One region of the Neobacillus sp. 204 genome, then DNA from elsewhere that is predicted to be linked to it. Evidence: riboswitches for the same ligand, from Rfam matches in the RefSeq annotation. Region 1 holds a riboswitch; each other region holds the start of a gene.

Region 1 (8,277 bases):
AAAAAGCAGTAAAAGCAATCCTTGATGGCGGCTTAACTGCTCCAAACAAAGGCGGATTATCCGTCTATGGCACAAATGTGTTAACTAACTTAATCAATGAAGTGGGAGCGCTTCCAACTAAAAACTCCCAACTAACACACTGGGATGAAGCAGAAAAGCACAGTGGCGAATATTACAACACGAATTTACGTGTGGCAAACAATACCTGCCATGCCTGCCCTGTTGGTTGTAAAATTGAAGTAGAAGTAAAGGATGGCAAATACAAAACACGTGTAGAAAGCATTGAATTTGAATCTGCCTGGTCACTTGGTTCTAACTGTTTATTAAGTGATGCGGAAGCAATTTCATATATGATCGATCGCTGTAATGAATATGGTCTTGATACAATCGAGCTTGGCCACTGTTTCTCTGTTACAATGGAAGCCTTTGAGAAAGGGATCATTTCAGAAGAGTTAAACTGGGGCGATGCAGATTCCATGATTGAATTAACCAAGAAAATCGCATACCGCGAAGGGTTCGGAGGGATTCTTGCTGAAGGACCAGCACGTGCGGCGGAATCTTGGGGAGCGCCTGAATTATCCATGTCTGTTAAGGGTCAGTCTATCCCAGCTTATGATCCACGTGGAATTCAAGGTATTGGACTGGGTTATGCAACAAGTAACCGCGGGGCCTGCCACCTGCGCGGATACACTGTTGCCAGTGAAATTGCCGGTATACCTGAACCAACTGACCGCTTAAAACCAGAAGGAAAAGGCGAATTATTAAAAGTATTCCAAGACATGCTCGCCTTCTCCGATTCTATGAATATATGTAAGTTCTCCTCCTTCTCAGAAAGCGCGGAACATTATGCTGAACAATATAGTGCAATGACAGGGAATCAGCTGACAGCAGAAGACGTTATGAAGGCCGGGGAGAGAATTTATAATCTTGAACGTTATTATAATAACCTTGCTGGATTTAATAAGCGGGAGGATGACTTCCTTCCAAAACGGTTTACAGAAGAACCGGCATCTGGAAACAGTGCAGGACATGTCAGCCATATGGACATCATGCTTGAAGAGTACTATCAAGTCCGCGGCTGGAAAGACGGTCTCGTCACAGATGAGAAACTACGTGAATTAGGTATTATCGATCCTGAAACACAACAAACTGTCTAAGAAAATATCAAAAAAACTTCTGCACACAAAGTGCAGAAGTTTTTTTATCCACCGATTCTCGTTGTTTTAAAGCGGTAATTTTTGATTACCTCATTGAGAGTATGATCGTCAGGAGCACAAAAACGCACTTGGACGGAATTTATTTTAAAACTTGAAGTAAATGAAATTTCTTCCTCCGATATGATTTGTCCACTCCAGTTTTCCGCTTCATATATGTAAGGGAACGTGGCAGTCATTGGCTTAGCACCAAGTTCTTCAAAATACATGCCAAGATGTTCAATCCTTATCCCCCGAAACTCTAAATCTCTTATTATCATATCAGCCACCGGCTACCGGCGGAAATAGAGCAAATTGATCCGTCTCAACTACTTTCGTTTCTAAGTCATCCAAATGAATGATATTTCTCCCATTTACATAGACATGAACAAACGGGAGCAGTTCCTTTTCAGCTGTAAAGATTTCATCTTTTAATGGTGGAAACATTTCAATCATTTTATCAAGTACATCTATTACTCGTTCACCATCAGGTTGAACGTCTACCGTTACCCCTCCACATATTTGACGGAGATTAGCAAACACTTTCACGAGCATATGGATCCTCTCCCCTCTACTTATTTCCATATTAAAACACAAAAGTTATCATTGTCACGATGTTTATTATATTTTACAAATAAAAGAAGACTGCCGTGTTCGCAGGCAGCCTTTGTTAGTTATGATTACATTTTATGGGTGTAAAAATGACATAGGCAATTTCCCGCCTAGATATAAAACAAGGACCCATGCGATAACGAACTGAATCCAAAATACAGATGTTCTTCTTTTATTCGCTACACGGCTAAGGATCATTTCGAATAATCCAATTACCCATAGTCCAACAACCGCTTTTAAAACATACCAAACGTCAATCTTGTAAACCGAAAATAGAAGCCCTACCCCTGTTGCAATAATTAGCAAATATAATACTCGTAAAATCATATGAACGATTTTAGCACCTTTTTCTTTTCCACCTTTATGTAAGAAAAGTGCAACAATAAATAAGATTAGTGCTAAAAGCCAAGCCGTGATATGTCCGTGAATCAATAGTGCCCCTCCTAATGTATAAAATTTCATTGTTTTCGAACCTAATCATACCATAAACAGTTAATAAACACGAAAAAAAGTAAATCAAATATAGTAACAAGCATAGGAATACTATAATAGAATTGGGTACTAATCTTTATTTCTGAATGGTATTTTTCAGTGTTCCAATCTTTTCAATCGTGACTTCCATTTGATCACCGGGAGATAAAAATTTAGGGGGTTTAAACCCTTTCCCTACCCCAGCTGGTGTTCCAGTCGCAATAATGTCTCCTGGTTCTAGTGTCATTCCTGCTGATAGAACGGAGATAATCTCTTCAATCGGAAAAATAAAATTCTTTGTGTTTGAGTTCTGCCTTACCTCCCCATTTACCACCGTATGAATACTTAACTGATTGGGATTTTCAATCATACTTTTGTGGACAATCCAAGGGCCCATCGGACAGGTCGTATCAAGGCTTTTGCCGATAAAAAATTGCTTGTGGCGCGATTGTAAATCTCGTGCGGTTACATCATTAAGAATGGTATATCCAAAAATATAATCCAAGGCTTCTTCTTTTTTTATTCCCTGACCTTTTTTACCAATGATGACGGCAAGCTCACCTTCATAATCCAATTGATTCGTTACATTTTGGTGGGTTAGCACCTTTTCATTAGGTCCAATAACTGTTGTTGGTGCTTTCGTAAAGACCATAATATGCTCAGGTATATCTGCTTCACTACCCATTTCAATCGCGTGTTCCGCATAATTTTTCCCTACACAAAAGATATTCTTACTTGGTTTTGGAATTGGTGCTAATAGTGTTACCTCTTCGATTGGAATATAAATTGAATCTGTATTTTCTCTTGTTTCTGCCCAATCGATTAACCCATTAACTTTTTTGATAAAGATCTCTCCATCAGTAATACATTCCAGCAAAGAAGAAGGGAAGCTTTTTTGCCCTGTCATTACTTCTTCTGCAGGATTAAGTAAAAGCACTTTTGTATCTTTTGTGTCAACCAAGCCCACAAATGATTCCTGTTTATATTTGACTGTTACAAATTTCATGATTTCACCTCAAGTTTTAAATTAACTACACTTATTATTTTAAAATAAACATTTTAATCGAACAAATATAAAGGGGTCACAAAAAACTGATCCCCGACTAATAGGGATCAGCTCTTTACTATTTTTAAATTCGTGAGGAGTCCTTTCATTTTTTTACTCCTCATTGTCTATAAACACTGAGGCTGGGATATTAATTCCAGATTCCATCAGACGATCATAAAATTTAGGGCGGACACCAGTTGATATTAATTGTCCAATAATTTTCCCCTCTGAGTTAAGCCCTTCTTGTTTAAAGGAGAAGATATCTTGAAGAACAATATTTTCATCTTCCATTCCTCGTATTTCAGTTATATTAACTATTTTCCTTGTTCCATCTTTCAAACGGGTTTGCTGTATAATTACATCTATCGCCTTGGCTATATGCTCCCGAATTGCTTTTATCGGAAGGTCTACACCTGATAAACGAACCATTGTCTCTAATCGTGCAATCATATCCTTTGGACTTTTTGAATGCCCTGTCGCCAATAATCCCCCTTGGCCCCTATTCATAGACTGGAGAATATCAAATGCTTCTTCACCGCGTACTTCCCCGATGATGACCCGATCGGGACTCATCCGTAATGTGTTCCTCACAAGCTCGTGAATAGAGTCTGCCCCTTCTTCCACATTAGCAGGCGGTTGTGTCTCAAGAGAAATCACATATGCTTGTCCCAATTGTATCTCTGCAATATCCTCAATCGTTACAATCCTTTCACCCTCAGGTATAAAGTTTGAGAGTACATTTAGCGTGGTTGTTTTCCCAGAACCCGGGCCACCACTAACAAAAATATTTAATCGAGCTTTCACACATGCATCCAGAAAGTTAGCCATTTCCTTCGTCACTGTTCCAAAGTTAATTAAATCGTCAATTTGGCGAGGATACTTTGAAGATTTCCTGATAGTGATTGTTGGCTCATTTAATGCCAAGTGAGGAATCATCGCATTTACATGTGACCCATCTGGAAGCCTGGCATCTAAAATTGGCAAACTTTTATCAATTCTCCGACCTAACGGGGCGACAATTTTATCAATCACCTTCATGACATGTTCATTGTCGCGGAATTGGACTGGGGTTAAAACTAACTTCCCTTTTCGTTCACAGTATACTTGTTTAGGACCATTCACCATAACCTCTGACACATCTTCATCTAATAGAAGGGGAAATATGGGTCCTAGGCCATTTAGGTCATTGATTGGTTTATCAATTTGAATCTCCCCACATAGCTGTCCTTTTTCTGGAATTTGATCGAGTAAGCCCATAAGTTTTCCACCCACCTTTAATCGTTTTTACCTCAAGGGAAAAGCCTCAAGCCGCCAGCATCAAATGGACGGATTTTTCCTTCTAAAATAGAAATAACCCCGCCATTACCGATAGGGGGGTAAAAATCAAAGAAAACTATATAGACATAGGAAACCTATGCAGACATAGCATAACTAATATGAAACACCCTATCTTTCGGTAACTGGCTGGCATAATGCAAATGCACCTTAGCCCCTGTAGCTTTGCGTCACTGATTTTCATCAACTTTGCCTTTATCGAGATTCAGTGTTTATTTTTCCAACTGATCTCTTAATCACATAATAGTCCCTTTTCGATTTATCGAATATCCTACTAATTTATCATTTATCGTCGAAAATAACAGGTAATTATAACCGCCTTTAAAATATACCCCTATAAAGTTACTAACAAATATGAATAAGCACAATTTGGCTCCTGTTTTAATTATTTGGGCGATTGAATCACATTACTTTTGCCCAAACATAGGATGTAGAAGATACTATGAAAAAAGGGTGTTGAAAATGCCAGCAATTGTTGGAGTTGCACAGGTCATTACACTTGGGAGCAGTTCTGTTTTCCATATTGGAGATGTTTATAAAATTATGCCATTCTCGGCTGCAAAAACCTTTTCCGGCGCTGGATCCTTCAACACGGGGGATAGCCTACAGCTCCATAATAATGTTAGTTCTACAAATACCCATGATCCAGATGTTTACGATCAAGGGATTGCACTGAATGCATAAATGAGTAGGTGGGTGTAAATGAATTTTTATATACAGCAGTCCATTCAAATAAATTTCATTAAAATTGGCGGAATTACCAATTCCTCGGTTTTACAAATAGGCAGTGCTGGGATTATCAAACCTATGGCTCATTTATATAATACCGGAGGATTTACACAACCTGCACCACAAACTTCAGGCACTTTATCAGGAGCACCAGCAGTACCCCTGCAAGCTGCCGTTAGAAAACAGGATAAGTAAGACCGTCCTAATCGATATTATTCGGGTAAAATTATTGGCGAATTAATTGTGAGGTGATTATATGTATCAGGATTATTCCCAATATCTTCAATGGCTGCAGATGTGTATTCAAGCCCAGGAGCAGAGAATTCTAGCTTTAGAGAATGCTCTCCAGAAAATGAAAGAAGATATCAAAAAATTAAATGAAAAACAGTCCATTCATGTAGACAAAATTGAATATAAATTTGATCAATTGAAGGTTGAGACTCTCGAAGGGACATTGAATATCGGTCTAAACCCGTCCGATTTATCCGGAATTGAAGACTTCGCAATCCAAAATCAGTCCTTAACCACCCCAATTTCACCAAAACTGCAAATGCAAAGATCAATGAAAATCGAGGAAGCGATTTACAGATATTTAGAAACGGATTTACCTCCAATAGTTGAGGCTGCCCAGAGGGAATTAAACGTTCAACCGAATGATGAATATTTATCGTTCATAAAACAAGACATCAGGAAACAGCTTCCAAGCAGGATTGATTATCATTTAACCTCCAATTCCTCTAGCAGCCGTTCTTCTGAAAATGCCCCTTCGGACGATTTTATTATTGAAGAACTAAAGAAGGAAATTCGAAATGGGGTGAATGTTTTTTTCAGCAATTTACCTGAAAATCTGAAAGGGATGAAAACAGAATGAACTTTCAAGTTTATAACCGTGAACTCTTTGTCGAAAACATAAAAATTACTGGGGTATCAAGTTCATCGTTAGTAATGGTGGGCGATACGGAAACAATTCAGTTGGCGTCAACTTTTGATACACCCGCGGAATCCTTAATCATTGGTCCGTTTGTTCCTCTTTCACCGGAGTGATCATCATGCTGCAGAGAACCTCTTGTGTAGATAATATAATTATTAAAATCGTCTCTTTTTCCTCTACAGTACAGCTAGGGGATTCTTGTATAATCAATGGACTTTCAAGTGCACTCGCTGTCCAAAGGGAAATCGAATTTTTTTATGGCAACGAGGGGAATATGGCCAATTATCGGGTTTATTCCGAACCTATTCCTTTTCTCCCAATTAATGAATCTTTCTCATACTACCGTCAAAATCCAAACCCACTCATTAAGGTTAGTAAGATTGATATTACTGGAATAGCTGCAGGGTCACTCTTACACGTTGGGAACAGCCGCCATATTTCCATGGAGGCGAGAGTTAAGCATATTCGGCAGTTACTTCCAAGTTCCTAGAAAAGAAGTAGATGTAGGCGAACAGGGACAAAAATAATAGCATAAGTTACTATAAAGGATGATTAGTAAGTTTACTAAAAAGGATGTTTGTCATGCCAGCGATTATCGGCCCCGTTCAAATAGTTCACGTAAGTGGAGGGATTGTACAATTTGGAGATACTGTGTATATCTCTCCAAAGAGCGCCTCAAAGACAAATGCAGGTTCAGGTGCATTTAATACTGGTGGATTCATTGTGTCTAATTCAGGATTAAGTGGTACGAATGTACTTGATACGAAAGTAGTTGACCAGCCAATTGTAGATAATAATTAAAAAATGACATAAACCAACCTAAATGGTCTATGTCATTTTTCTTGTATTAAGGCTATTTTCGCATAGTTTGTTGTTTTTCGTAAAAGTTCATCAACCCGAATAACTAAATTCTTCGTGGCATCTTTTCGAAAGAACATTTGCGAAAATTGCCTAGAAACTTAGTAGATGACCCTTATTAAGCCCCAATGGCAACAAAGTTTACGAAAAGAACCTTTATTAATCTTTTTCAACCTTCAAAATATGGGCCCCATCAAAGAAAAACAAATACCTTTCCGTGACTTTTCTTTTCCAAATTTGTTCTATTGCTCGGGTATATAAGTTAATTTGCATCTTGTAGCGATTTTCAAGAATGGGTTTTGCTTGTTCAAACCCTCCTTTATAGCGTTCAGAAATTCGGTCAGTCTTATAATCCACCAAAACAAGCCCATTTTCATCCTCAAAGATACAGTCAATAATCCCTTGTACAAATACAGATTCTTCTTCCTCGTTCCAAGCAGGATACACATCTCGAGCATGCATGGAAAGGGTAAATGGAACTTCTCTGTTGATTGTTTTAGCATTAAAATACCTTTGCCCCAAATCTGAATGGAAAAATTGAACAATCAAGTTTTTATCGATTACTGCAGCCTGTTCGGGTGTCAACAATTCATTGTTGACCATCCATGTTAATTGTTCATGAAGAGATTCCGGACTAATTGATTTAGTTAAATCGACGTGCTGCATGACCATGTGCATGGCTGAGCCACGTTCAGCTGGACTTAATTGCTTTTCCTGCATAAATTTTGGGCGTTTGACAATCGATTTTTTAAAGTGATTTACAAGATCCGTCCCGCTTTGCTCATCCGCTATTTCTCTTTGGCGTTTTATTTCAGAAACGGATTGTTTCGAGCGATGAACCGCGGCATTTGAATAGGAATATTCCCAATCTAAGCGTGACTTAATTTCTTCAGCAAAAGGTGAAGTGGTTGGGACAAGTTCACCTTTTTCGACACTTTCAAGAAAATAGTCCCCTTCCATTCCTTCTTCTGGTTCCTTCTGCTTCACTTCCTCAGCACTGATCAGAGAAATTCTCCATAAAGAAGGATGACTTGTGATTTCTTCAGGAACAAGGGCATGAACGGCTTCACCACTCCTAAATTCCCTAGAGTCCTGGTGGC
Region 2 (8,277 bases), on a different contig from region 1:
AAAATTTTTAATTGACATATAATTTTTTACATGAAAAGATAAACTTATTAATTCGGAAAGGATGACCGAAAATGAATTTATCTGAAAAGTCGATTGAAAATGTCGAATATATGATTGAACAAATAAAGGAAAAATTAAAAGTCTTGAACCTTGGTGCGATTAAACCTTCCCACTTTGATGAGGAAATGTACGAGGAACTGAAAGAAATTTATGATATGGTCCAAAGAAAGAATTCGTTTAGTCCTAATGAAATGCAGGCTTTAGTTGAAGAACTTGGCAGCTTAAGAAAAAAATAAAGTGAAAACCCGTTATTGCACATAACGGGTTTGTTTTTAATCTTGTTCAGTTAAGATGACGGTTCCTTCTTTTGTAATGGCAAGGGTATGCTCGTATTGCGCTGAATATTTTCCATCAATGGTTCTTGCCGTCCATCCATTGAAATCCATCTTTGTTTGATATCTTCCTACATTGACCATTGGCTCAATCGTAAATACCATACCTTCCTTTATTCTTGCCCCTTTTCCTGGCAGACCATAGTGAGGAACATCCGGTTTCTCATGAATTACTGCTCCAATCCCGTGACCAATAAAGTCCCGGACGACTGAAAACCCTTCGCTTTCAACATATTTTTGAATGGCGTGACCAATATCCCCGATTCGATTGCCGACAACCGCTTGTTCAATCCCTTTGTAAAGTGCTTCCTTTGTGACTTTTAATAAACGCTCGGTTTCTTCTGATACTTCGCCAACAGCATAAGACCAAGCGGAATCTGCTAACGCGCCATTGTAATTGACAACCATATCCACTGTCACAATATCCCCTTCTTTTAAAGGTTCTTTCCTTGGAAAGCCATGGCATATTTCGTCATTTATACTCGCACAAGTAGCATATTCGTAGCCTTTATACCCTTTTTGTTCTGGGGTCGCGCCTTTTTTCTTAAGAAATTCTTCTACAAATACATCAATTTCCCATGTTGTAATACCTGGTTTAATCATTTTAGCAATTTCTTTATGACAAGCTGCCAAAATATCTCCAGCTTTTTTCATCGCATCAATTTCACGCTGTGATTTAAGGACAATCATTATTGGGTCCCCTTCCTTTTTAATTATTTTTATGTATGCAAATCAAAATGGTTATTCGACTAAAAACATACCTCAAAAGAATTATACATTATGCCGTAATAGGCAACACTTTTTATATTAACTCTATCCTGGTATTTTTTCAAAGATACTTTGACTAAACTAATTCTCAAAGTTCAAAAATTGTCATATTTCTTTGTTCTTAATATGGTGCTTTTCCATTCTTTTTGTTAGAATTAACGTAAAGTGAATAATAATTGGGTGTGAGACTAATGATTGGTGATCGCGTAAAAAAATTTCGCTTAGATAGAAAAATGTCACTTTCCGAACTTGCTGCTCAAGCTGGGGTGGCTAAATCATATTTAAGTAACCTTGAAAATAATAAACAAGAGAACCCTTCTATAAAGTTCCTAGAAAAAATTGCTGTTGTTTTGAATATTCCTGTGGACCATTTGATACATGAAGAAATCAATAAAGAGGAATTAGATATTGATTGGATGAATCTAGTCAAAGATGCAATGAAGTCTGGTGTATCTAAGGAACAATTTCGGGATTTCCTTGAATTTAATAAGTGGCGAATTAATCAAAACGATAAATAGATATAAAAGATCTTATTGAAAAGAAAAGCATTCTACAAAAAACGTGATTTTTTTGTAGAATGCTTTTTATTTATGTACGTTTAACGTGATTATCTCTTGTTAATCAAGAAATCACGAACTGCTTCTATGGATAACCCTAAGTCCTTTGCTTCTAATATGAGTGCCATCCATTCTTGATCGATTACTTCTACATTATTTTCGGTTATAACCATTCTACTCACTCCTAAAATACATAATGTATTCCAGGTAACCCGGCCATCTTAGCATGTAAAACATACCTTAGATCCTCGGCTTTGCGTCCCTGCTTTTCAACAGGTTTGCCTTTTTCTGATTCCAACACAACTTAAGTCACTGTATTAATGTTTTTTTCATTGTTTTGATAGGTCGATATACTTAATCCTCATTGATATTATATCTAGTGCTATTTCAGTAGGGTGTTGTAATTTGTCGTAATTTTACAATATTCAAAAAACTTTTTCTAACAATTAATCCCATATTTCTACAAAAATATCCCAATTTAAATCGAATCCTTGCAGCTTTATGTCAAAATGATGGAACTTTGAACAATTTCTTTCCTTCTCATTATGTTGAATAACCATTAAAAGATATATTTATCACTTCAATATTTGTCTAAATTGTGACAATTAGCATATAATGTAAACAACACGACTATTATCATAATATTAATAATATTCAAATATTGGTGGTGAAGCAGTTCGATGCCCCTTATTCATGTGTTAAACTTTTCTATTCCGATTGCATTTATTGTGTTTGCTGGCTATTTATTGGACCGCATATGCAAGCCAGAGCTCTCAAAACAAAAAGCTGATGAAGAGTGAATCTATGTAAGATTCCTCTTTCAATCAGCTTTTTCTTTTTATGTGCTAATCAAAAAGTAATTATTTCACTCTATTTTGGGAATGATACTTGCGAAGACGAAAGGAGTGTTGAATTTGGCACGCGGAGAACATTTTGAACATAAAAAGAAGCATCATCCAGGGAACTTCCCTAAAGACACTTTAACAGAAAAACAGGGGAAAGAAGCAGTCGGTGACGAGGAATTCCTAGTGGTACGGGAAGCCTTTAAAAATCGAGTTGAAAATGAGGAAGAATATCGAGGAGATACTGCTCGTTTGCTCAATGATCAGACAGAATAAAAAGGCGTGAGCACCACACGCCTTTTTATTCTTAGGAATTCCCCTTAGAATTGTCCTTTTTCAATACTTAAAGTTCTAATAAGTTGCGAAAATTCTATGGACTTAAGCCACTCAGCAACTTTTTCTATATCTTTTGAGAACACTCTATCTTGTGTAATGGACGCTACCTGTTCGCGACCTTTATCAAAAAACACCCTAGTATGTGTTGCCATTTTATCAATTCCGCGAATCTCCACTGCCTGCATGGCACAAATCAGTTCAATCGCCAAAACTCTTCTTGCATTTTGGATAATTTGATAAGCATGCCTTGAGGCAATTGTGCCCATGCTTACATGGTCCTCTTGATTGGCAGATGAAGGAATAGAATCGACACTTGCTGGATGGGCAAGTGTTTTATTCTCTGATACCAGTGCTGCAGCCGCATATTGCATGATCATCGCACCCGATTGCAAACCAGGTTGTGGACTTAAAAATGCCGGTAAATCATTTAGCTGAGGATTTACCAAGCGTTCAATTCGTCTTTCCGAAATATTTGCCAGTTCGGCAACGGCAATTTTCATAAAATCCATCGCAAAAGCAATCGGCTGCCCGTGAAAGTTCCCCCCTGAGATCACCTTTTCCCCGTTATCAAAAATTAACGGATTATCTGTTGCGGCATTCATTTCAATCTCTAATTTTTCCTTTACATAATCCAAAGCCTGCCATGAGGCACCATGAACCTGTGGAATACACCGGAGTGAATAAGCATCTTGAACTCGTAACTCACCCTGCTGGGTTGTTAACAAACTATCGCTTAAATAGCGGCGGATTCTTGCTGCTGTATCAATTTGCTGTTTATACCCTCTTGCCACCTGAACTTCTTCCGCAAATGCATCGATAATTCCATTTAACCCTTCCATTGTCATGGAAGCAATCAGCTCACTTTCTTGTGCCAGCTGCTCTGCTTCCAAGTAACCGATAACTCCCATAGCAGTCATCGCTTGGGTTCCATTAATAAGGGCAAGACCTTCTTTTGCTTCCAATGTTAAGGGTAAAATACCTTCTTGTTGAAGTGCATTAAAAGCTTCCATTTGCTCGCCTTTGTAAAATACTTCCCCTTCACCAATTAATACCAATGCCAGATGAGAAAGCGGGGCTAAATCACCACTTGCCCCAAGGGAACCTTGCTGCGGGATGACAGGAATAATGTCTTGATTTACTAATTCTAATAACTTTTCAATGACAATCGGCCTGACACCTGAAAATCCCTTGAGGAGTGCGTTAGCCCGGAGTAGCACCATTGCTTTTGCAACAATTTCTGGAAAAGGATCGCCCACTCCGCATGCATGAGAACGAATTAGATTAAGCTGAAGATCTTGGACATGGTTCTTATCAATGAGTACGTCGCTGAATTTTCCAAACCCTGTCGTAATTCCATAAACCACCTTTGATTCTGCCACAATTCTTTCCACTGCTTCACGACTCTTCTTGACTGCTTCCATGCTCTCGGCTGAAGCCATGACCTTTTGCTTACGATATAAAACATCCTTCATTTGCTTTAATGTTAAACTTCCACCTGTTAGTGTTATCATTTTGTCTCTCTCCTCTACCACTGTAGTATAATAAAGAAAGAGGCTGGATTCCGAATCTACTCGATTGGGAGTCCAGCCTCTTTTATAATTAATAGATTGAATATTTTCAGATGCCTCATTGGTATCATTCCATTCTTTAATTATCTTAATGATAATTATTGTATGGGATACAAAGCTTATTTGTCAATTGAATTTTCAGAATTTTAGCACGATAACACTTTAGTACAATAATAAATGAAAGGTAAAAAGCTCAGGTTACAAAATATCTTGAGTTTCCGTTATACTATATAAAGGTAAAAATGGATGTACCTGAAAGGAGTAATTATGAAATCTCTCGTACTTGCAGAAAAGCCAAGTGTGGCTCGTGAACTCGCACGCGTTCTTGGCTGCAATCAAAAACATAAAAGCTATATGGAAGGCAATCAATACATTGTCACATGGGCACTAGGACACTTAATCGAATTAAAAATGCCGGAACATTATGATACGAAATATAAAACATGGAATTTGGAGGATTTACCGATTATTCCCCCAAAAATGGGCTTGATGGTGATGAAGCAGACAAATCATCAATTCCGTGCTATTGAAGCGTTAGCAAAACGGAAAGACATTAACGAATGTATCATTGCTACGGATGCCGGTCGTGAAGGCGAACTGGTAGCACGCTGGATTCTTGAAAAGATTCGGTGGAACAAACCATTAAAAAGATTATGGATTTCTTCGCAAACAGATAAAGCCATTAAAGACGGGTTCAAGCAATTGAAACCTGGCAAACAGTTTGAGGACCTCTACCATTCAGCCGTTTGCCGAGCAGAAGCTGATTGGCTAATCGGATTGAATGTAACAAGAGCACTAACCACAAAATATAAAGATCCACTTTCTGCAGGACGGGTTCAGACCCCTACTCTTGCCCTTGTTTTAGACCGAGAGCAGCAGATTCAATCCTTTGTCCCAAAGGAATATTGGACGATTCGTGCCGAAATTGGCCCACTTTCAACGGATTGGGAACGTGACAATGAAAAACGCATCTTCGATAAGGTAAAAGCCGAAACCATCCAAACGAAAGTAAATGGTAAAAAGGCCGTGCTTGATAAAATTGACCGCAAGAAAAAGTCAGAACCACAGCCGTTGCCTTACGATTTAACTGAACTTCAACGAGATGCCAATAAGCGGTTTGGTTTTTCTGCGAAAAAGACCTCATCCGTCTTACAACGTCTTTACGAGCAATACAAATTGGTCACTTATCCTAGAACGGATTCACGCTATTTAACAACAGATATGATAAGCACCATGACAGACCGTCTGCATGGCATGGCTTCAGGGTATAAGGAGGAAGTCCGTCCGCTTCTTGCAAAAAAGGGTCTTGTGCTCGCCAAACGGGTTTTTAACAACGAAAAGGTAACCGATCATCACGCGATTATCCCAACGGAACAACGATTAAATCTAAGTGAACTTGATTCAGATGAAAGAAAACTCTACGACATCATTGCCAGACGTTTCTTAGCTCTGTTTTTACCAGCTTATGAATTTGAAACCATTCAAGCAACCTTTAAGGTCGAAGGTGAGACTTTTACCGCCAAAGAAACGAATGTTATTGATTTAGGCTTCAAAAAGGTGTTAGGAAAAGAAGAGGCAGAACCATTAACCTCTGGACTGCAAAAGTTAGCCCAGGGACAATCCTTTACCGTCAAAAGCAGCTCGCTCAACCAAAAATGGACTGAGCCGCCGCACCGCTATTCTGAGGCTGATGTTCTATCGCAAATGGAGAAGTTCGGTCTAGGGACCCCAGCAACAAGAGCAGAAATTATTGAAAGACTTGTGGACACGGAAGTCGTGGAACGTCAGAACGGGCGCTTCCACTCTACGAAAAAAGGCAAGCAACTCATTGACCTTGTCAATGATGAACTAAAATCACCAGAACTAACGGCCAAATGGGAACAAGAACTTGAAAAAATCTCAAAAGGCAAGGCAGATCCAAAAGCCTTTTTACAAAACATCCGCCGGCAAACAGAGCAGTTGGTTTCCGAAATTAAAAAAAGTGAAAAGTCCTATCGGGCTCACAATTTAACCGGCTCAAGATGTCCTGAATGTAACGAGTTTCTAAAGGAGAGGAATACGAAAGAAGGTAAAATTCTCGTTTGCTCGAGTCCTGAGTGTTCATTCCGGAAACGAAAGGATCCAAAGCTTTCAAACCGTCGCTGCCCACAGTGCCATAAAAAGATGGAGATTCATAATGGAAAGGCAGGCGCGTACTTCCAATGCCGCCGTTGTAATGTGGTTGAAAAAGCAGAAGACAAGAAAAAAGCAGTTAATAAAAAGGAAGCACAAAAGCTCGTCCAGAAATATTCAAAAAACGAAGATTTCGGCAACAGCTTAGGCGATTTACTGAAACAAGCCTTAAAAAATCAGGAATAACCATTAATGGTAAGCACTCTTAATGTGCTTACCATTTCTGTTGTAAGTTTTTCTAAATTGCTAGTTTGGTGATAGATCAAAGATTAAGAAACGAGGACAATGTATGAGGATTAGGGATTGGGATCCTAATTTAAAGGTTCGCTTGTTTAGCGAAGCGATGATGAACATCACTTTTTGGATGTTTTTTCCATTTTTAACAATTTATTTTTCAGAAGAGTTTGGTAAAAGTAAAGCAGGTTTATTATTAGTTTTTTCACAGGTGTTTTCCGTGCTTGCTAACCTAATGGGCGGGTACTGTGCGGACCGATTCGGGAGGAAAAGAATGATGGTTCTATCTGCTATCGGTCAAGGACTTTCGTTTATCGCGTTTGCCTTCGCTAGTTCACCTTGGTTTCAATCCCCTTGGATGGGTTTTGTCGCCTTTGCAGTAGCCGGTGTTTTCGGTTCCTTTTATTGGCCTGCAAGCCAAGCAATGGTGGCGGATGTAGTCGATGAAAAAGACAGAAGCAATGTGTTTGCCATTTTTTACACATCTATTAATATTGCAGTTGTAATTGGTCCTATTCTAGGTGCGATTTTTTATGTTCACTATCGTTTCCAACTCTTGCTTATTGCTGGGTTAGTTTGTATTTCCTTAGGACTTATCTTAGCCAAATGGACTCGAGAAACCGTACCGGTAAAGAATAACGCCTTTTCTTCAGACGGGAAATGGTATTACTTTTTAAAAAATCAAGTGAAGGATTATTCACTGATTGTAAAAGATAAAACCTTTCTGCTATTTATTCTGGCAGGAGTATTAGCTGGGCAGACCTTTATGCAATTGGACTTATTGATTCCTGTTTATATAAAGGATGTCTACCAAGCTCAAAGCCTTTTTTCACTAGGGAATTGGTCATTTTCGGTCAATGGTGAACAGGCTTTTGGACTGGTACTCGCGGAAAATGGCTTCCTCGTCGCCCTGCTGACTGTGATTGTCACGAAGTGGATGAGTAATTATTATGAAAGAAATGTATTTATTCTCTCCTCTGTTGTTTATGCGGTTTCAATGATTCTTTTTAGTCAAACCACATGGATATGGGGGTTAATGATAGCGATGGCTGTCTTCACCTTTGCTGAATTAATGGGTGCTGGGCTCCAGCAAAGCTTTGTATCGAGACTTGCTCCTGAGCATATGCGCGGTCAATATTTCGCTGCAGCAAGCTTACGTTTTACTATTAGCCGTACGATTGCACCACTTGCGATTCCCATGACTGTCTTGCTCGGGTATAATTGGACGTTTTTTGTGTTAGTTATACTCGCCCTATTAAGCGCTGGGATGTATTGGGTCATGTTTTATTCCTTTGAAAAACAAAAGATCAGTTCACAAATGTAAAATTTGGTCAATAAATCGCCAATATTTGTACTAAATTGTTCACATTTTCCTAATTTGTATTATAATTAACTTATTAAGTTATTA
Region 3 (7,225 bases), on a different contig from region 1:
CATCATTCGTATTGCCTTCGGCATCCGAGAAGAAATCGACGTAGATGATCTTCTCAGGCTCGATAATCTCCTTATAAACCCCTTTTCCCCAAGATTCCATACCGAAAAATTCACCTTGGTTTTGATCGACGCACTTCATGCAGTAGTGCCAAACACCACCCGACCGGAAATCCACGTTGCATACAGGAAGCTCCCAGCCTCTGGGCCCCCACCAGCGTTTGAGATGCTCGGGGTCTTTAAACATATTGAACACGAGGTCGCGCGGCGCATCGAAAATCCGCTCCAGCACAAGTACCCGATCGTTCTCCACCCTTGAAATCATAGTGTTGTTTGACATTTCCATTCCTCCCAATAATTTTTGTTAAGTTATTTCGAATTACTTAATGAAACGGCATTTCGTTTTTTATGGTAAAAAACATAGGACCCTGCAATCAAAATGTACCCAATAATGAAAAATACCCAAGGATCGCCCACTGCTATAGTTGAGTACATGGCACCCGTCAAATCGATGACAAACCCGGCATAAGCCCATTCCTTAATTCGCGGAAAGCCAGGCATCAGAATCGCTATTACACCTAACAGTTTGGCAACGCCAATAAAGGGAAGAAGGTATGCAGGGTACCCTAAATGTTTGAATAAAGCAACTGCTTCAGGGGCAGACATTATATCAGGAATAGAACCTAAAAGCATTAATGCTATCAACAGGCCCGTAAAAAACCAGTATCCTATTGTTATTTTCTTCAGAGATACCTTATTTTCTTCATTGGCTTTGTCATTCCTGATGAGTTTCCGATCTTCTACAGACGTCAAAAGGTTTTCCATGATCTCATACCTCCAATATTATTTTTTTAAATCTTTGGCAGGACTCCTATTTGTCGTCATGGTTCACATCCTTTCTTTGTAGGTCCTGCAGGTAATCGTCCAAGCGGTCGAATCTCTCGTTCCAAATGTTGCGGTAGGACTCCAACCAGGAATCAAGCTCTTTAAACGGCTCGGCCCTCAGCTTGTAGATCCGTCGATTGGAGATTGCATTCACCTCGACGAGTCCTGCATTACTTAGTACACGAAGATGTTTGGAAGCTTGAGGCTGGTTTAGCCCAAGTCGGTCAGCAATTTCCCCTACAGTGAGAGGGCCGTCACGCAAGAGTTCGACAATGTGTAGCCGGTTGGGCTCAGCAAGAGCATTCAAAGTTGTTTTCATGAATTCAATATACCTTAAAAGGAATATTCCTGTCAAGGAATATTCAAAATATTTTTTAGCAACGGTTTTCTGATGTTCGATAAAAAGGATAGAGGACATTAACACGAACAAAAAATATTTACCAATAGCAAGAGCGTCTATTATCATATACTAACCTATTTGATTCACCAGATATGTCAAGAAAGAAGAATAGTGATTTTCTCAGCTTCCTAAACGTTAATAAGAGACCACCCTGCTACTTAAGCATACACGTCTCCCCTTTTTCATCAAACGCGTGCTTAAAGTCAAACGCAAAAGGAGTGGGTCCATGTTGAAAATAATAGTTGTATCTCTTGAAAGCCTCCTCCCATGAGACATCCTTCACCTTTTCTGTCCACCACACTACATATGAAAGGTGTCTCTCTTGATAAGGCTCCATCCATCTGCTCCTATTTCGCAACGCTTGGCTATGCTTACCTGAATAGGTAAAACGATATAAGGATTGAAGGCTTTTCCATACTGTTAGTGTCAGGACAGGGTAACCTTTCCCTTTAGCTTCTTCAGGGAAAGGCACTCCATCTGATGAAAACTCCTCTATAAGATGTCCTGATACAGATGCCTGACGCATTACTTTATATCCCATTTCATAAAACTCACGAGATGCAGGGTGGTCATAGGGGTGATTTAGCCTACCAACAGTATAAATTGAAACTAAAGCCATAAACAGCCCTCCATTTACAGTCTATACCTAGGTATATTCAGGTAAGATGGGTTCTTATAACTTATAGTTACCACGTACAAAATAGTTAACATGAAAAAGAGCGATTATTAATGCTAACCTTCTTCGTTAGTTGCATAAGGAAAAAGCGATACCTTTGTTGAAGTATCGCCCGCTTTAGTTGAATAATCTCTTTTTATTTTCATAAATGAATTGAAATCCATATAAGAAAAAAGCCTTGTAGAAGAAGTATAGGAAGAATTGAAATGCATTAAGTCGAACTAATTTAAATAATTTTATCTTTGCAAATAAACTTTTAGCTAGAAATGTAAAAATTAATTGAAAAAGAGCATTTAGCAAGATAAACTTTTTGAAATTTCCGTATGTCCATTTTAATGACCATAAAGCCACCGCCAACATTGGACCTATTAAAAAAGGAAATTCATTATGAAAAAAGGAATGTGGTTTATTATAAAAAGACCACCATCTACGTTTCTTTCCAATCGGAACATCAATACAATTTATTAAGAATACAAAGATAAAGGCTGGAAAAAATCTCTTTATACTTCGCCTTTCCAAAAAAGAAACTGTAATCCATGAGAGTAATACCATTGCAATATTAAATAACCACTTATTTTTCATTGACATATTAATACCCCATTATCTAAAAGGAATCATTTAACTTATTATATCTCCTTCGTTATTTAACTATCCTGACCTTTAGTGGAACAAGGAAAGCGACTGTCCTTATTGAACAATCGCACCCGTTACTTTAAGTACATTCTTCACAATCTTATCCAATCATAAAATTTATTTAGCAAGAATGACCTCATACTCAATAAACAAGCAATCTATCTTCGATTTCGCTGTGTGACCTAAAATCGACTTTCATATTTGGCTTGTATGGGCTTTTTCTGTTTGTTCTAGGGTGTAAAAATTGGGAGCGGCATTAAAATTCGATGTGGGGGCCATTATTGGGCTTTATAGGTCAAATCTCATTTTTGGTCAAATTCGACCATTTTGGTAATCGCTGAAGGTTGGGAAATAACGAATTTATCCAATTGGTTAAACTCAGTTTTTCTCCTGTTTTCTTAGCTTTTCATACACTGTTATTGTCCAACATTAACCAGTTGGTTTGCGCTTACATTGCTGATATACTAGGAAGTGGCTGCAAAAGCCACCTGAAAGATTACTACATGGTTTGGACAATTGGCGCCGTTGTTTACACCGAATGACTTGAGTGATTGCTTTTACGTTCTTTAAATCAGAAAATCCGATTAAATTTTTACATAATTAAATTTGATAAAAAAGGCTGTTTCACTTTTTGATTGTGTTGTTTAACACTAATGGTTCACTTATTTTGTTTTTTTGTAATTTTTCTTCAACTATAATGCCACGTTAGTGGAACAAGCAAAAAAAGCTGCCGAAGCTGCCACTGATCTTAAACTCTTGCTCCCGTTTGTTTAAGTACATTATTTCACAATCTTGTACGTAGAAAACAATCGTCTCTCAGATTGTGAAATGCAATCCTATCTAATAATTTTCTAATTCATTATTTAAATCACTTAAAATTACATCTATCTCGATCATTACGGTATCTTAATTTGTCGGAAAAATGGTTGGTATAATTCCATCTACCCTCATTTGCATAACCAAAAAAAAAACAGCCATTTAATGACTGCTTTCCGCACTATTACATTACATGTCACTGGATAGGTACAACGATTGGTGCTACTGGTGTATTTGGCATTGCAACATCTACTCCATTATAGTGTGCGTATAATCCACCTTCGCTCTTTGTTAATTGAACGTCTGTAATAATTGCTTCTACCCAAGCTCCAGTTTCTGGATCAATAACGTGACGATTGCCAGTTAAAGGGTCACCTGCAACTGGTACAGTTCCTTCAATTATTACTGAAAGTGGATCAATACCTTTTAAGTTAAAGCCAGTGATTTGTTTGCTTGTACGAGCATCATACCCTACACTAGCACTAACAGATACATGTTTTGGTACTGTGATATCATGATGTACAGTTTTCTTACCTGCTGAAGTGTCCCATACCTCTGTTACATCATAAGTATCTTGAGTGTCATAAGTAAAAGTAAGACCGCTTGCATTTTTCTGTAAAGCAGAATTACTCCATTCATATGCCAATTGTACATCACCTTTACCTACAAAACCTGTTCCTGTTGCGTCAACCGATACTGCTGCACTTGCAGAACTAACCGCAAGTCCTACTGATAGGATACCCGCTAAAGCTAAACTCGTCATTTTTTTCATATATATTCCCCCTATAAAATAATAATTAAAGGTGGGTTACACTACTAGCTCCATATGGCTCAAGTGTCCATTTACGAACCATATTTCCTCGCTCCCTTTACACCGAGAACCCTCGTATGCAATTTGAATTATAAATGTTTTAGAAAATTAAGTAAATTGGGGGAATTCGAATATTTTCTATAGGCTTTATATACTATTTTTTATTGATTTGATACAAAAAATGTAGAATTATGAAATTAATCGGGAAAATAATAATTATTTTTATCAAAAACACACAAAAAATGCCAATTTTTTGTGTTTAGTCGAGTGTTTAATTTGGGGGAATTTAAGCTAAAAACGATAAACTTTGCGAAAACTGCCCTTCAGAAAGACAGGCATCATCAAAAAATGATTAGATGAAAGAAGATATAAAAGTAGGTTATGTGAAATGACCTAATCCCTCTTAAACAAACCTGCCCCTATAGTTGCATAAGAAAAGCCGCCGTAACTGGCAGCTGGATCTTCAACTAATGCACCCGTTACTTAAAATGTATTCTTTCACATACTTAACTTATTACGAGTTTAAAGTTGTTCATTATAAATACTAATTGAGTGTAACTCCTCTTTTAATAAGTTAACTATTATTTGCTTTAATACACTTGGTTCCCGTAATTCCTCATCATCGAATTTTACAAGGTCACTTACCTTAACCCATCTACTATCTGAAATCTCTTCTTCCTCTAGTTTTAATAAACCTCCAGTAACCTCACCAGTAAAATGAAATAAAATAACTTGATTATTTGTGCTACTGACAAAATTATATACACCAGTTGTGCTATTAAGTTTTACATCAAAGCCTGTTTCCTCTTTTACTTCTCTACGAGCTGAAAAGAGAATGTCTTCACCGTTTTCAATGCGTCCACTCGGAAAGTTCCACATTTCAATGGCAGTTGGTTTATTTTCTCTTATCATTAAGACTTCATCATCTCTGAATATTGATACACTAACAACTAAAACAATCCCAATTTAAGCCATTTTTTCCAGTTGAAAGCTATCATCCCAAGAAAATTCTCCTTTACTATTCAACAATCCTGCACTGTTAGTTAAATAAAAAGGGTCACTGCAGCGATCACTTTCTTTAACTATTGCATCCTTTAGCTTAAGTACATTTCTTCACAAACAATTTTACGAAAGTTATAAAGACCATTAATAAAGAGAACCTCATTTTCTGAGTTTCTCTTAATGTATCTCTTCACTTTGCTTTTCAATAAAAGATTTACTTAAATTTAATCCCGTAATAACGCATTGCCTCTAGGCCACCTTCATATTCAAAAATTCCCTTTTCGATTAATTTCCTAACCCTATATTCCAAAAAGCTGTCACCGATAAATTGAAGAATATGTCCATAAACTTCACCAACTAATCTTGCACACATAATAAAGCCCTTTTTCTTCCCAATCAGCTTCTTAGCTTTTTCAATTATAAAATCATCGTAATAGTCTTCAGGTACAACTTTTATTTCTCCGTTTTCCCATATTCTTAATGTACCAGGATTGTTTGAGAGGTCTAACCACTCTTTTTCAAAATGCTTACACTCTATGTCTGATAAAATCTGCTTGTTTTCTTGGCTATATTTATATATGGTTTGTAATTCTTCTAAAATTATTTCACCCGAAAAAAAGGGTACATACTTCTTAGCCTTTTTATCAAACAATTTTCTATACAATGTTGCGGTATCAATGATTGAAATATTGTTTTTTTGTTCCCGCAACAAATACAGTGTAAAAAAAAGTGCTGTTTGTTCATTTGCATTTTCTGATACCCAGATGTAAATTGGAAGATCATTAGGAATTGATAATACTTGAGAAATGACTTTCGGCAAACTTTCTTTATAAAATTCAACTTCATATTCATTAGATAAGTTGTTTTTTAACCAATCAAATCTATCTGTTTGTCCCTTTTCGGTATCTAAACTATAAATAGGAGCAATAGAGAAATTGTCGTGGTAAGCAATAATAAACTCTTCTTCTAGTAGGTTCAATTCTTTTAATGGTTGTCTTAAATATGGGTATCCAAATTGTATATGAACTTTTTTGTAATTACTTTTTCCAAATGGATCTGATTGTGTAACTTTTGGATAGAGAATTTCATTAAAAATTTCTTTAAGATCATTTGCAATCTCAACTAAAGAGTTCTCTTTATCCTCCAACAATGCAATCCTATAAAGAATAAATTGCAAGTATGACCTTACTTCCTGTTCTGGCAAGTCCTTTACTATATTCTTTATATCGAGAATATCCACCTAAAAACTCCTTCTATAATCGATTAAAGGTATTAAACATAAATAAAAAATGTCTCTTTTTGAAGTTATTTTTCCCAAATATTCTTAGCTTAACCTGCCTGTTAGCTCCATAACAAAAAAGGATCGCCTCAGCGATTCCTCTTGAGCTAACCTGCTTCGTTAGCACAACAAGAAAAGGGAACGCTGCCGTAATCCCAATATTCAACTCGGAAATTCGCTTTATAATGTATCTCATCTGGGCAATGCTCATTTTATGTGGGTGCCGTTCAGTGACAAAAATAGCTGGATCTTTATCCTGGCGTAGGTCTATGTATCGTCTCAGCCAGATTTCACAACGTATATTAAAATAGACTTCCCTTTCTTTATCACCTTTTCCAATCACTAATCAAAGAATAAATACATAAAAGTTATGGGAAGGTAAGAAAAAAAGAAAGGATAAAAGTAATGAACAAACAATCCGAAAACAAGAAAAGTTACCCTTAAATCCATTTAGTAAACTTATTAGACGTATTTGGTATGTTTCCCTTGCTATCGGTTCAATAGGATTGATATTGCAATACAAATTTGAGATAAAGGAAATTTTTTGGATTATCTCTAAAAGCACACTTCTCCTTGCTTTTTCTTGTAGCATCATTCTTTTTAACAACAATTTTAAATTAGCAGAACGTATTCTTTATACAATCGTCACGATAGTTTTAATGTTTGTTTATCCTCATTGGTTAGATATTCCTGCTTACTTAACAAATAATTATAAAGTTGTTGAAG
Region 4 (8,277 bases), on a different contig from region 1:
TCGCCGGTTCAGATGTGAAGACTCCTCCTTACAATAGTGCAACTAATGAATTTAGTAATACTAACACGGAGAAACTGGAGTTAGTGGTCGGACAAAATAACACAGTGCAAATAAATGTTCACGGTACCGATGTTTTTAATAATGACGGTGCTGGAGGAATCTTTAAAGTCCTTTTAGATATCGTTGCTGATTTCCAGTCTCCGAATGCAAGTTCTTCAGATCACTTAACACAATTGGATAGTCAACTGGATAATGTCCTAAAAGAACGCTCGGAATTAGGGGCACGGATGAACCGGATGGAGCTAAGTATCTCTCGTTTAGAAGGACTTGAAGTCTCTACGACGCGTTTATTATCCGGTGAAGAGGATGTAGACATGGCAGAAGTGATTACCAACCTAAAGACCCAGGAGAATGTCCAGCGAGCAGCTCTTTCTGTAGGAGCACGAATCATTCAACCTTCGCTAGTGGATTTCTTACGTTAATTCCTTCGGGCTTCACAATTTTTATTGTGATTGCCTTTTTTTATGTTATTAAATTGGATAAACACTTAACTATTTTTACCATTTTCCGATAATGGAATAGTAAATATTTAACTATTAGTTTTTAGGAGGACCGTATGTATCCAAAAGTAAACCAAAAGATTACCATTGATCTAGTAAGCCATGACTTGTCTTGCAAAACCAATGTGGCCGAAGTGGGAGAAACGGAGATTTTAATCAGTATCCCATTAGATCGAGAAATACTAGGACTATTATCTATCGGAACTAAATTAGAGGTAACCTTTCTAACAGGAGGAAATAAATACGAATTTAAAACAGAAATTATCGGCAGGACCAAAGATACCATTCCATTATTGCGCTTAGTTAAGCCAAAGGAAAATGAAATTGTGAAAATTCAGCAACGAGAAAATTTTAGAGTGAACTCTAATTTACGATTAATTATTAATGATTCTGAACTACATACCATCAATATTAGTGCAGGGGGAGCATTATTCTCTAGTAGGTTGGATTTTCCACTACGTGAGGGTGATGAAGTAACTGGAACACTTTTTGTTCCAAATACCCAAAGTAAGGAAGAAGTGCCCATCTCTTTTCAAAGTAAAATTATTCGAATCATGAAAAGCCAAGAAAGAAAAAATGTGGCGATCGAATATACAAAAATAAATCGAAAGGATCAATTAAAGATCATCCAGCATTGTTTTGAAAAGCAAAGAAAAACTAAATCCAAGGAACAATAATCAAAAAAAATCAAACTAATTAATCCCTCTTTTGCTTAGAGGGATTTTTGTTAAACAACAAAATAGTTTACAGATTATTACAAACTTTATATAATTAACTTGAACATGAAAATAAAAATAAATTTTTATTTGATTAGCTACACCCATAAAAAAATTCATAAGAGCGAATCCATATAGTAAGACAACGATTATGAAGGGCGTTTGGAAAAAACAAAATTATTTTGTTTGATGAGATTTTTATAAGTATGGATAATATTGCTTAAAACCAATACGTTCATTTCTATAACCATGTAGGAGGTATTCTTATGAGTTTAAAAAATGCACTATCTGAATTGAAAGAAGCATTAGTCAACCACGATTTAGGACAATCAGAAGAGGCTTTCATCCATGAGTTGGAGAATAAAAACAATTTGAGATCAGGTTCATTGGTTTTTTATTTTAACAATTTGATGATTTTAAGCATGAATAATTTCGAAAATGATAATCAAAATCCTGAAGATACAAAAAAGATCAACCGCAAATGGACAAAAAATGAAATTGACTTTATGTTTGAATATATCAAGGGCCGTCAAGAAGAGGGTGCTTTGAACATAACAGAGATCCTTGAGGAGACAGCACAACTGTTAAACCGTGGTTACCAGTCTGTAAACTATAAATACTATTCGATCTTAAAGGCAAGTGAGAAAAAACAAGCATCAAATCAAACTGCCTATCAGTTTACAACGATTGCCCATAAAGATGTTCCTGTGACATCAGTCGAGGCTATCAAAGAGACGACCACGACACCTCAAACGAATCAAGTGACTCCTGCGGAAGATAGTGATCTGTTGGATATTTTGTCAGGCCTAATTAGCAATGTTCAACAAATTCCTAGTATTAACCTGAATGAGATGTTAAGGGGTTTATACCAACTAACGAACATGGCCCTTCAGAATCAGGAAGCCACAGAAGAGGTTGAGAGAATGAAATCAACCATTAATCTGGAGAAAGAAGCTCTTCGTGATAAACTGGATAAACAGGAACAGCAATTATTGCAGGAGAAAAAACGCAATGACGAATTGCAAATAGAGGTTTCAAAACTAGCGAAGGAAATTACTGCATTTAATAAGCTAGGTGATGCAGCAAAAATCCAAAATCTTAAAACCTATAATCAAAGACTTAACTATCTTATTGATGGGTTTGGGATTGTCCTTCAGGTCGGCAGCTAACTCGAATGAATAAAAAAGATAATCCATTCTTAACTTTGGATTATCTTTTTTATTATATTTAGTCAGTTTCAAATATAGCTAGTAGTAAGTATTGTCACGCTTACATATTGAGTCATCAAAGATTACCAAAATTATTCTCGGGAGTGCTTAACTTTTTTACGCTTCATCCGATAATTCATAGTAAATAGGAATTGTATTTAAAAAGGAGCAAATAATCATGGTTTTAAATAATCCATATCAAACCTATCAAAAACAAGCAGTGACTACCTCTAAACCTGAGGATTTAACCTACATGTTATATCAAGGATTGGTTAAATTTATAAGATTATCTAAACATGCACTACAAAATAATAACCTAGAAGAATGCCACAGCAATAATTTACGGGCCCAAGATATTCTAAGCGAATTAATGGTGACCTTAAAACAAGGATATAGCATCTCAGATTCCTTATTTTCAATGTATGATTATATGAAATCACGTTTGATTGAAGCAAATCTGAGTAAAAATTTGGACTTACTTATTGAAGTGGAAGAGTTTGCTTTAGAATTAACTGAAACATGGTCTGCTGCTATGAAATTAAGTAAAACTAAAAGCTAAGGTCTGGGATCAATATGGAAGAATTAATTGAAGCTATTTATAAGATGACAAATGATATGAATCGCTGTTTAGAAGAAGAAAAGTTTGAGGAATTTGAGATCTTGGTAATTGATCGACAGACGTTAATGAGCAAAGTGGATGAACTGAAGAATAAGGAAACCAACTTCGAATATTCTCCAAACGCGAAGCAACGTTTGCAGTATATACATGCCATTGATCAGCTTATGACACAGTTAGTAGAAAAGAGTTTAACTGAAACCAAAATTCTCATCAATCAAATGAAAAAGCAAAAACAGGTTTCGAAACATTATCATCCTTATTTTAATCAAACAAATGGTGTATTTTTAGACTCAAAAAGATAAACTGACCTATTTTTAGAGTTTCAAGAATAGGTTTCTTTTTGTTAATGTGACAAGTTTTGACGAAAATATGGGCAAATTGTCATATTTATGCACGAAATAGTCTAAAGTACCTAGTTAATTCGACACAAAATGATAAAATAGTCGGATATTCGATAATGGTAAAACATTCTATTATTTGATTAAGAGATTACTTCGGATACTGAAACACAAAATCTCGATCAAGGCAAAACTGGTGAAAATCAGTGGCGCAAAGCTAAAGGGGCTAAGGGTAATTCACTATGCCAGCCAGCTGCCCAAAGATAGGGTGTTTTTACTAGGTGGAAAAATGTCGAAATAGGTATAGGACTCTATACCTGCAAAGCATTTTTTGTCTGCTAACCCCCTTCGGTAGAGGCGGGGTTATTTTTATACTCTTTAACACCAGTTAAAGGAGAGGGCGAAAAAATGTTCCTGCAACATGTGAAAACTGAAGAACGGGTGAATCACAAGATTTTAGACTTTTTGGAATTTAGAAAGAAGAAACCCTTCTTTATGAAACCGGTTAAAGTGACAATTGGATATCCAATCAACAGTTCCTATTATATTGTGAAAAATGTAGTTTATATGGGAAAACAAATTCTTGCGATGAAGGAAGAACTTGATACGACTTCGATTGTTTTAGTTGAAGGGACGATAGAAAATGGTCAACTAACATGTGTTTCAATGCTTTCGGAGGAGTGTTTGGGTGACGTAAGCAGGTTATTAGAAGGAGCCATTTAAACGCTTTCAACCTTGAAAACGAAATGGTTAAATAAAACTTCTTTATAATGCGTGACCACGGATCGCATCGTTGTCACGCATCTTTTCTGTCAAAACAAACCAGCTAGAACGTTAATAATGAGCATTCTATTAAGGGAAGGAGTATTCCATTGATTATTGGTGATGATTGGTTTACAAAAACGATGTTAATAAATACTTTATCCCGTAATGAGCAAGTAAAATCACAAATGGGGACAACCAAGATTGATTTTGGTGATCTTTTTACTTCAGTTTTAAATGAATTAATCCAAAAGGAGTTGCCAATTTCCTCTACACCAACTCTTCAATCGTTTGTAGATAATTTACCATCTAATAATTTAGCCTTAGTTAATGAAATCCCTAATACGGGACTTCTGAATAACACATTCAGTACAAACGAACCGTTACGTTTTCAAACGATCAGTTCAGAAAAGATAAATCAAATACTGGATGGGAAGCTCAAAGGAATGGGGGACGCGTTTATTAGTGCGGGTCAAAAGTATAATGTCAATCCTGCTTTATTAACAGCTATTGCCCAACATGAAACAGGAAATGGAACATCAAAAGCAGCCTATGTAAAGAATAATGTGGGTGGAATGATGGGGAAATATGGTTTGAAGTCGTATTCTTCGATTGAAGAAAGTATTATGGATATGGCTCGAAATCTAAGTAAGAATTATTTAGGGATGGGACTAACAAGTATTTCAAAAATTGCCGGAAAATATGCGCCCATTGGTGCGGATAATGACCCAACTGGATTAAACAACCATTGGGTAAATGGGGTTAGCAAGTATTTGGGACAACTTAAAGCATGATTTTAAAACAGTAATTAGTCATCTTGTAACATCTATGTAAAATTTGTTATAGATTTGCAAACCTTTTTTATAGTATATTGATTTATGGAAATAAAATGATATTGATATACTATCGAAATTTTTCAAAGTTTTTTAGTTAGAAAGGAGGGGGATCATTTGAACAATATTAGCCTCCTACAAAAGGCCTTAGATGCCTCAAGTTTACGCCAACAAGTTATTTCTAATAATATTTCAAATGCAGAAACTTCAGGTTATAAAGCAAAACAGGTCGTGTTTGAAGATGTACTAAAAAAACACCTAAACAATCAAACTAATTTTGTTGGTAATCGTTCTGATGCTCGTCATTTGGTAATTGGCAATCCAGCAGATATACCTACAGCCAATATTGTAGAGAATACAAATTCCGTAATGCAAAACAATGGTAATAACGTAGATATTGATGAAGAAATGACTCGTATGGGAAAGAATTCGCTCTGGTACTATACACTTACCGAGCAAATTAACAGTGAATTTCAACAATTATCGATTGCCATTAAAGGAAGGAGTTAAGGTATATGTTTGATTCATTAAATATTAGTGCTTCAGCCTTAACCGCTCAGCGTCTGCGAATGGATGTGGTATCGGCTAATATTGCTAATGCAGAAACTACAAGAGGAACATTTGTTAATGGTAAATGGGAGCCGTACCGTCGGAAGTTGGTTATGATGGAGCCGCGAGAAAAATCCTTTAATCAAATTTTACAAGGTGAAATGCAAAAACAAACAGAATCAAAAACACAGCTGCAAGGGGTAAGGGTTTCAGGAATTGTTAATGACAAGACCCCATTCAAACCGGTCTATGACCCAACAAACCCAGATGCCAATGCAGATGGATACATAATGATGCCAAATGTGGATGTATCAAAGGAAATGATCGATTTACTTGCTGCCTCAAGAGCATATGAAGCAAATGTCACGGCCTTCAATACAGGCAAGTCGATGATGTTAAAAGCTCTTGAAATGGGCCGTTAGGAGGGAAATAAATGGCTGTTTCTGGTATTAATTCTGGTTTAATCAAAATTAATCAAAATCCTTTTCAAAAAGTAGATTCTACTTCAACAAAAACTTCGTTTGCAAATATAATCCAAGGGTATTTGGAGAACGTGGATACCACGGTAAAGCAGGCTTCGGACCTTACGGTAAAAGCGGCAGCTGGGGAAGTAAACAACATACATGATGTTACAATTGCATCTCAAAAGTCTAAGGTAGCGTTAGAACTTACTGTTACTGTGAGGGATAAGGCGATCGAAGCTTATCAAGAAATGATGCGGATGCAATTTTAAAAGAATGATAGAAAGCTAGGCAGGGTGAGAGATGAAACGATCATGGACAGATCAACTTAAACAAACAGGAGAGCTCTTCAGCAATTACTGGAGGTCAAAAAGCTCGAAACAAAAAGGACTCATCATAGGGACATTTTTGGTTCTTTTAGTTGCCCTTTCTACCTTTATCTTTTTTGCGTCACGCCCTCAATATGTACCATTATATACGGGTCAACTCTCCCAGCGGGAAGTTGGGGACATTAAAGCAGAATTAGATAAGCAGGGTTACACAGATTATAAGCTATCCGAAACCGGCACCAGTTTGCAGGTTCCGCAAAAGGATGCACCTGACTTATTAGTAAGTCTTGCTTCGAAAGGATATCCGAAAGATAACAAAATAAATTACGATATTTTTGGTGAAAATTTATCTTTTGGGGCAACAGATCGGCAATACGACATCCTTGAACGTGAAGCGATGCAAAATCAAGTAGCTGAAGTCATCAAACATGTGGATGGGATCGCAAATGCTGAGGTAATTGTAACTTTGCCTGAAAATTCTGTGTTTATTCGCCAAGGTGATGAAGAAAAAGCTAGTGCGTCTGTCATGGTAGAAGTAGAGCCGGGAGCAAAACTTAGTTCTCAGCAAATAAAAGCCCTTTATACTTTAGTGGCACGAAGTGTACCGAATCTGCCGGTAGAAAATATCACGATAATGAACCAGTACAGCGAGACTCTTGCATTAACAGATGATGACAGTGAGGAAGGGCCGCTGGATAAATATGATGAACAGCGCAGGGTTCAAAAAAATGTTGAGCAGGATATTCAGCAGGATCTGCAAAGTTTATTGGGGAACATTCTCGGAACCGATAAAGTATTTGTACATACGTTCGTCAAAATGAATTTTGATAAAATCAAAACAGAAGAAAAGTTGGTAAAACCAACAGATGAAGATAACAATGGTATTGCTGTTAGTTCTGAAAAAACATCTAAATCCTACACAGGAACTGGATCCAATCCTGGTGGTGTTGTAGGAACCGGAGAGACAGATGTTCCCGGATATGTAGGAACTGATTCTGGCGGTGATAGTAATTATGAGGAATCGGAAAATAGAGTTAACTATGAAGTTAACCGTATTAATAACGAAATCATAAAAAGTCCGTATCAAATTGAGGATATTACTATAAATGTCGGTGTCGAACCGGATTCAGGAAACGCCAATACCTTATCAGCTGCTACACAGGAGAATATTAGAAATATTGTTGCGAATACGGTTCGTACGGCGCTTGGCCATCCAGAATTAACCCAAGCACAGATTGATGAACGGATTACCGTTTTCCCTCATGCCTTTGCCAAAAATACAACTGAGGAAAGTGCAACATCAAATAATTGGTTGCTTATTGGTGTAGCCGCGGCTGCAGCTGTTCTTTTAATCGGCGGTCTGATCTGGTGGATGATGAGACGTAGAAGACAAAAAGAAGAGTTAGAGGAAGAGTTAGAATTTGGATCTGCACCAGCTAAAGAACCTGACTATTTTGAAGAGCAGGATATGAGTGTTGAAAGTCAATTGAAGAAATTACTAGAACAAAGACCGGAAGATTTCTCAAAAGTAATTAGAACATGGATACATGAAGAGGAGGTATAAGTCCCATGGCTTCTGCATTAAAGTTGAATGGAAAACAAAAAACAGCAATATTGCTTATTGCGATGGGAAAGGAAGCTTCTGCAAAAGTATTCAAGTACCTGCCTGAGGAAGAGATCGATCAGATTACACTTGCAATTGCAAATATTCAAAAGGTCGATCCGAAAGAAAAAGAAGAAGTATTGAAGGAATTTCATGAAATGTGTATTGCTCAAGACTTTCTTCAAATGGGTGGTATTAGTTATGCACAGGATGTGTTAGAATCCGCCCTTGGTAAAGACCGTGCTCAAGAGATTATATTCCGATTAACGACACAGCTTCAGGTGAAGCCATTTGACTTT

Evidence for each region. Region 1 has a riboswitch for cyclic di-GMP ahead of ACJ004_RS00670 (TadA family conjugal transfer-associated ATPase). Riboswitches for the same ligand answer to the same signal wherever they lie in the genome.
Region 2: linked by a shared signal. The riboswitch ahead of ACJ004_RS07765 (anti-repressor SinI family protein) and the one ahead of ACJ004_RS00670 (TadA family conjugal transfer-associated ATPase) in region 1 are both predicted to bind cyclic di-GMP.
Region 3: linked by a shared signal. The riboswitch ahead of ACJ004_RS27205 (hypothetical protein) and the one ahead of ACJ004_RS00670 (TadA family conjugal transfer-associated ATPase) in region 1 are both predicted to bind cyclic di-GMP.
Region 4: linked by a shared signal. The riboswitch ahead of ACJ004_RS12100 (hypothetical protein) and the one ahead of ACJ004_RS00670 (TadA family conjugal transfer-associated ATPase) in region 1 are both predicted to bind cyclic di-GMP.

What each region holds. Positions count from the first base shown of each region.
Region 1 covers NZ_JBJORY010000001.1:130,615-138,891, reverse strand. The annotation lists gene ACJ004_RS00695 (aldehyde ferredoxin oxidoreductase family protein) at 1-1,157, shown strand, start outside; gene ACJ004_RS00690 (MoaD-like domain-containing protein) at 1,202-1,474, opposite strand; gene ACJ004_RS00685 (ubiquitin-like small modifier protein 1) at 1,476-1,748, opposite strand; gene ACJ004_RS00680 (YisL family protein) at 1,881-2,237, opposite strand; gene ACJ004_RS00675 (fumarylacetoacetate hydrolase family protein) at 2,374-3,282, opposite strand; gene ACJ004_RS00670 (TadA family conjugal transfer-associated ATPase) at 3,436-4,581, opposite strand; cyclic di-GMP riboswitch class I at 4,777-4,863, opposite strand; gene ACJ004_RS00665 (spore germination protein) at 5,122-5,343, shown strand; gene ACJ004_RS00660 (spore germination protein GerPB) at 5,362-5,583, shown strand; gene gerPC (spore germination protein GerPC) at 5,645-6,259, shown strand; gene ACJ004_RS00650 (spore gernimation protein GerPD) at 6,256-6,432, shown strand; gene ACJ004_RS00645 (spore germination protein GerPE) at 6,438-6,809, shown strand; gene ACJ004_RS00640 (spore germination protein) at 6,902-7,120, shown strand; gene addA (helicase-exonuclease AddAB subunit AddA) at 7,337-8,277, opposite strand, start outside.
Region 2 covers NZ_JBJORY010000003.1:110,703-118,979, forward strand. The annotation lists gene ACJ004_RS07750 (DUF1128 domain-containing protein) at 72-296, shown strand; gene map (type I methionyl aminopeptidase) at 333-1,082, opposite strand; gene ACJ004_RS07760 (helix-turn-helix domain-containing protein) at 1,352-1,678, shown strand; gene ACJ004_RS07765 (anti-repressor SinI family protein) at 1,768-1,890, opposite strand; cyclic di-GMP riboswitch class I at 1,921-2,010, opposite strand; gene ACJ004_RS07770 (hypothetical protein) at 2,623-2,835, shown strand; gene hutH (histidine ammonia-lyase) at 2,880-4,406, opposite strand; gene ACJ004_RS07780 (DNA topoisomerase III) at 4,731-6,821, shown strand; gene ACJ004_RS07785 (MDR family MFS transporter) at 6,925-8,193, shown strand.
Region 3 covers NZ_JBJORY010000021.1:17,022-24,246, reverse strand. The annotation lists gene ACJ004_RS27230 (SRPBCC domain-containing protein) at 1-337, opposite strand, end outside; gene ACJ004_RS27225 (DoxX family protein) at 367-822, opposite strand; gene ACJ004_RS27220 (ArsR/SmtB family transcription factor) at 869-1,201, opposite strand; gene ACJ004_RS27215 (DUF3291 domain-containing protein) at 1,437-1,901, opposite strand; gene ACJ004_RS27210 (hypothetical protein) at 2,076-2,546, opposite strand; gene ACJ004_RS27205 (hypothetical protein) at 3,604-4,179, opposite strand; cyclic di-GMP riboswitch class II at 4,201-4,284, opposite strand; gene ACJ004_RS27200 (NUDIX hydrolase) at 4,741-5,184, opposite strand; gene ACJ004_RS27195 (DUF1835 domain-containing protein) at 5,435-6,460, opposite strand; gene ACJ004_RS27190 (hypothetical protein) at 7,012-7,225, shown strand, end outside.
Region 4 covers NZ_JBJORY010000005.1:139,727-148,003, reverse strand. The annotation lists gene flgL (flagellar hook-associated protein FlgL) at 1-482, shown strand, start outside; gene ACJ004_RS12120 (flagellar brake protein) at 617-1,237, shown strand; gene ACJ004_RS12115 (hypothetical protein) at 1,543-2,445, shown strand; gene fliS (flagellar export chaperone FliS) at 2,663-3,043, shown strand; gene fliT (flagellar protein FliT) at 3,058-3,405, shown strand; cyclic di-GMP riboswitch class I at 3,618-3,702, shown strand; gene ACJ004_RS12100 (hypothetical protein) at 3,850-4,164, shown strand; gene ACJ004_RS12095 (glucosaminidase domain-containing protein) at 4,314-4,997, shown strand; gene flgB (flagellar basal body rod protein FlgB) at 5,154-5,546, shown strand; gene flgC (flagellar basal body rod protein FlgC) at 5,552-6,007, shown strand; gene fliE (flagellar hook-basal body complex protein FliE) at 6,019-6,318, shown strand; gene fliF (flagellar basal-body MS-ring/collar protein FliF) at 6,350-7,939, shown strand; gene fliG (flagellar motor switch protein FliG) at 7,945-8,277, shown strand, end outside.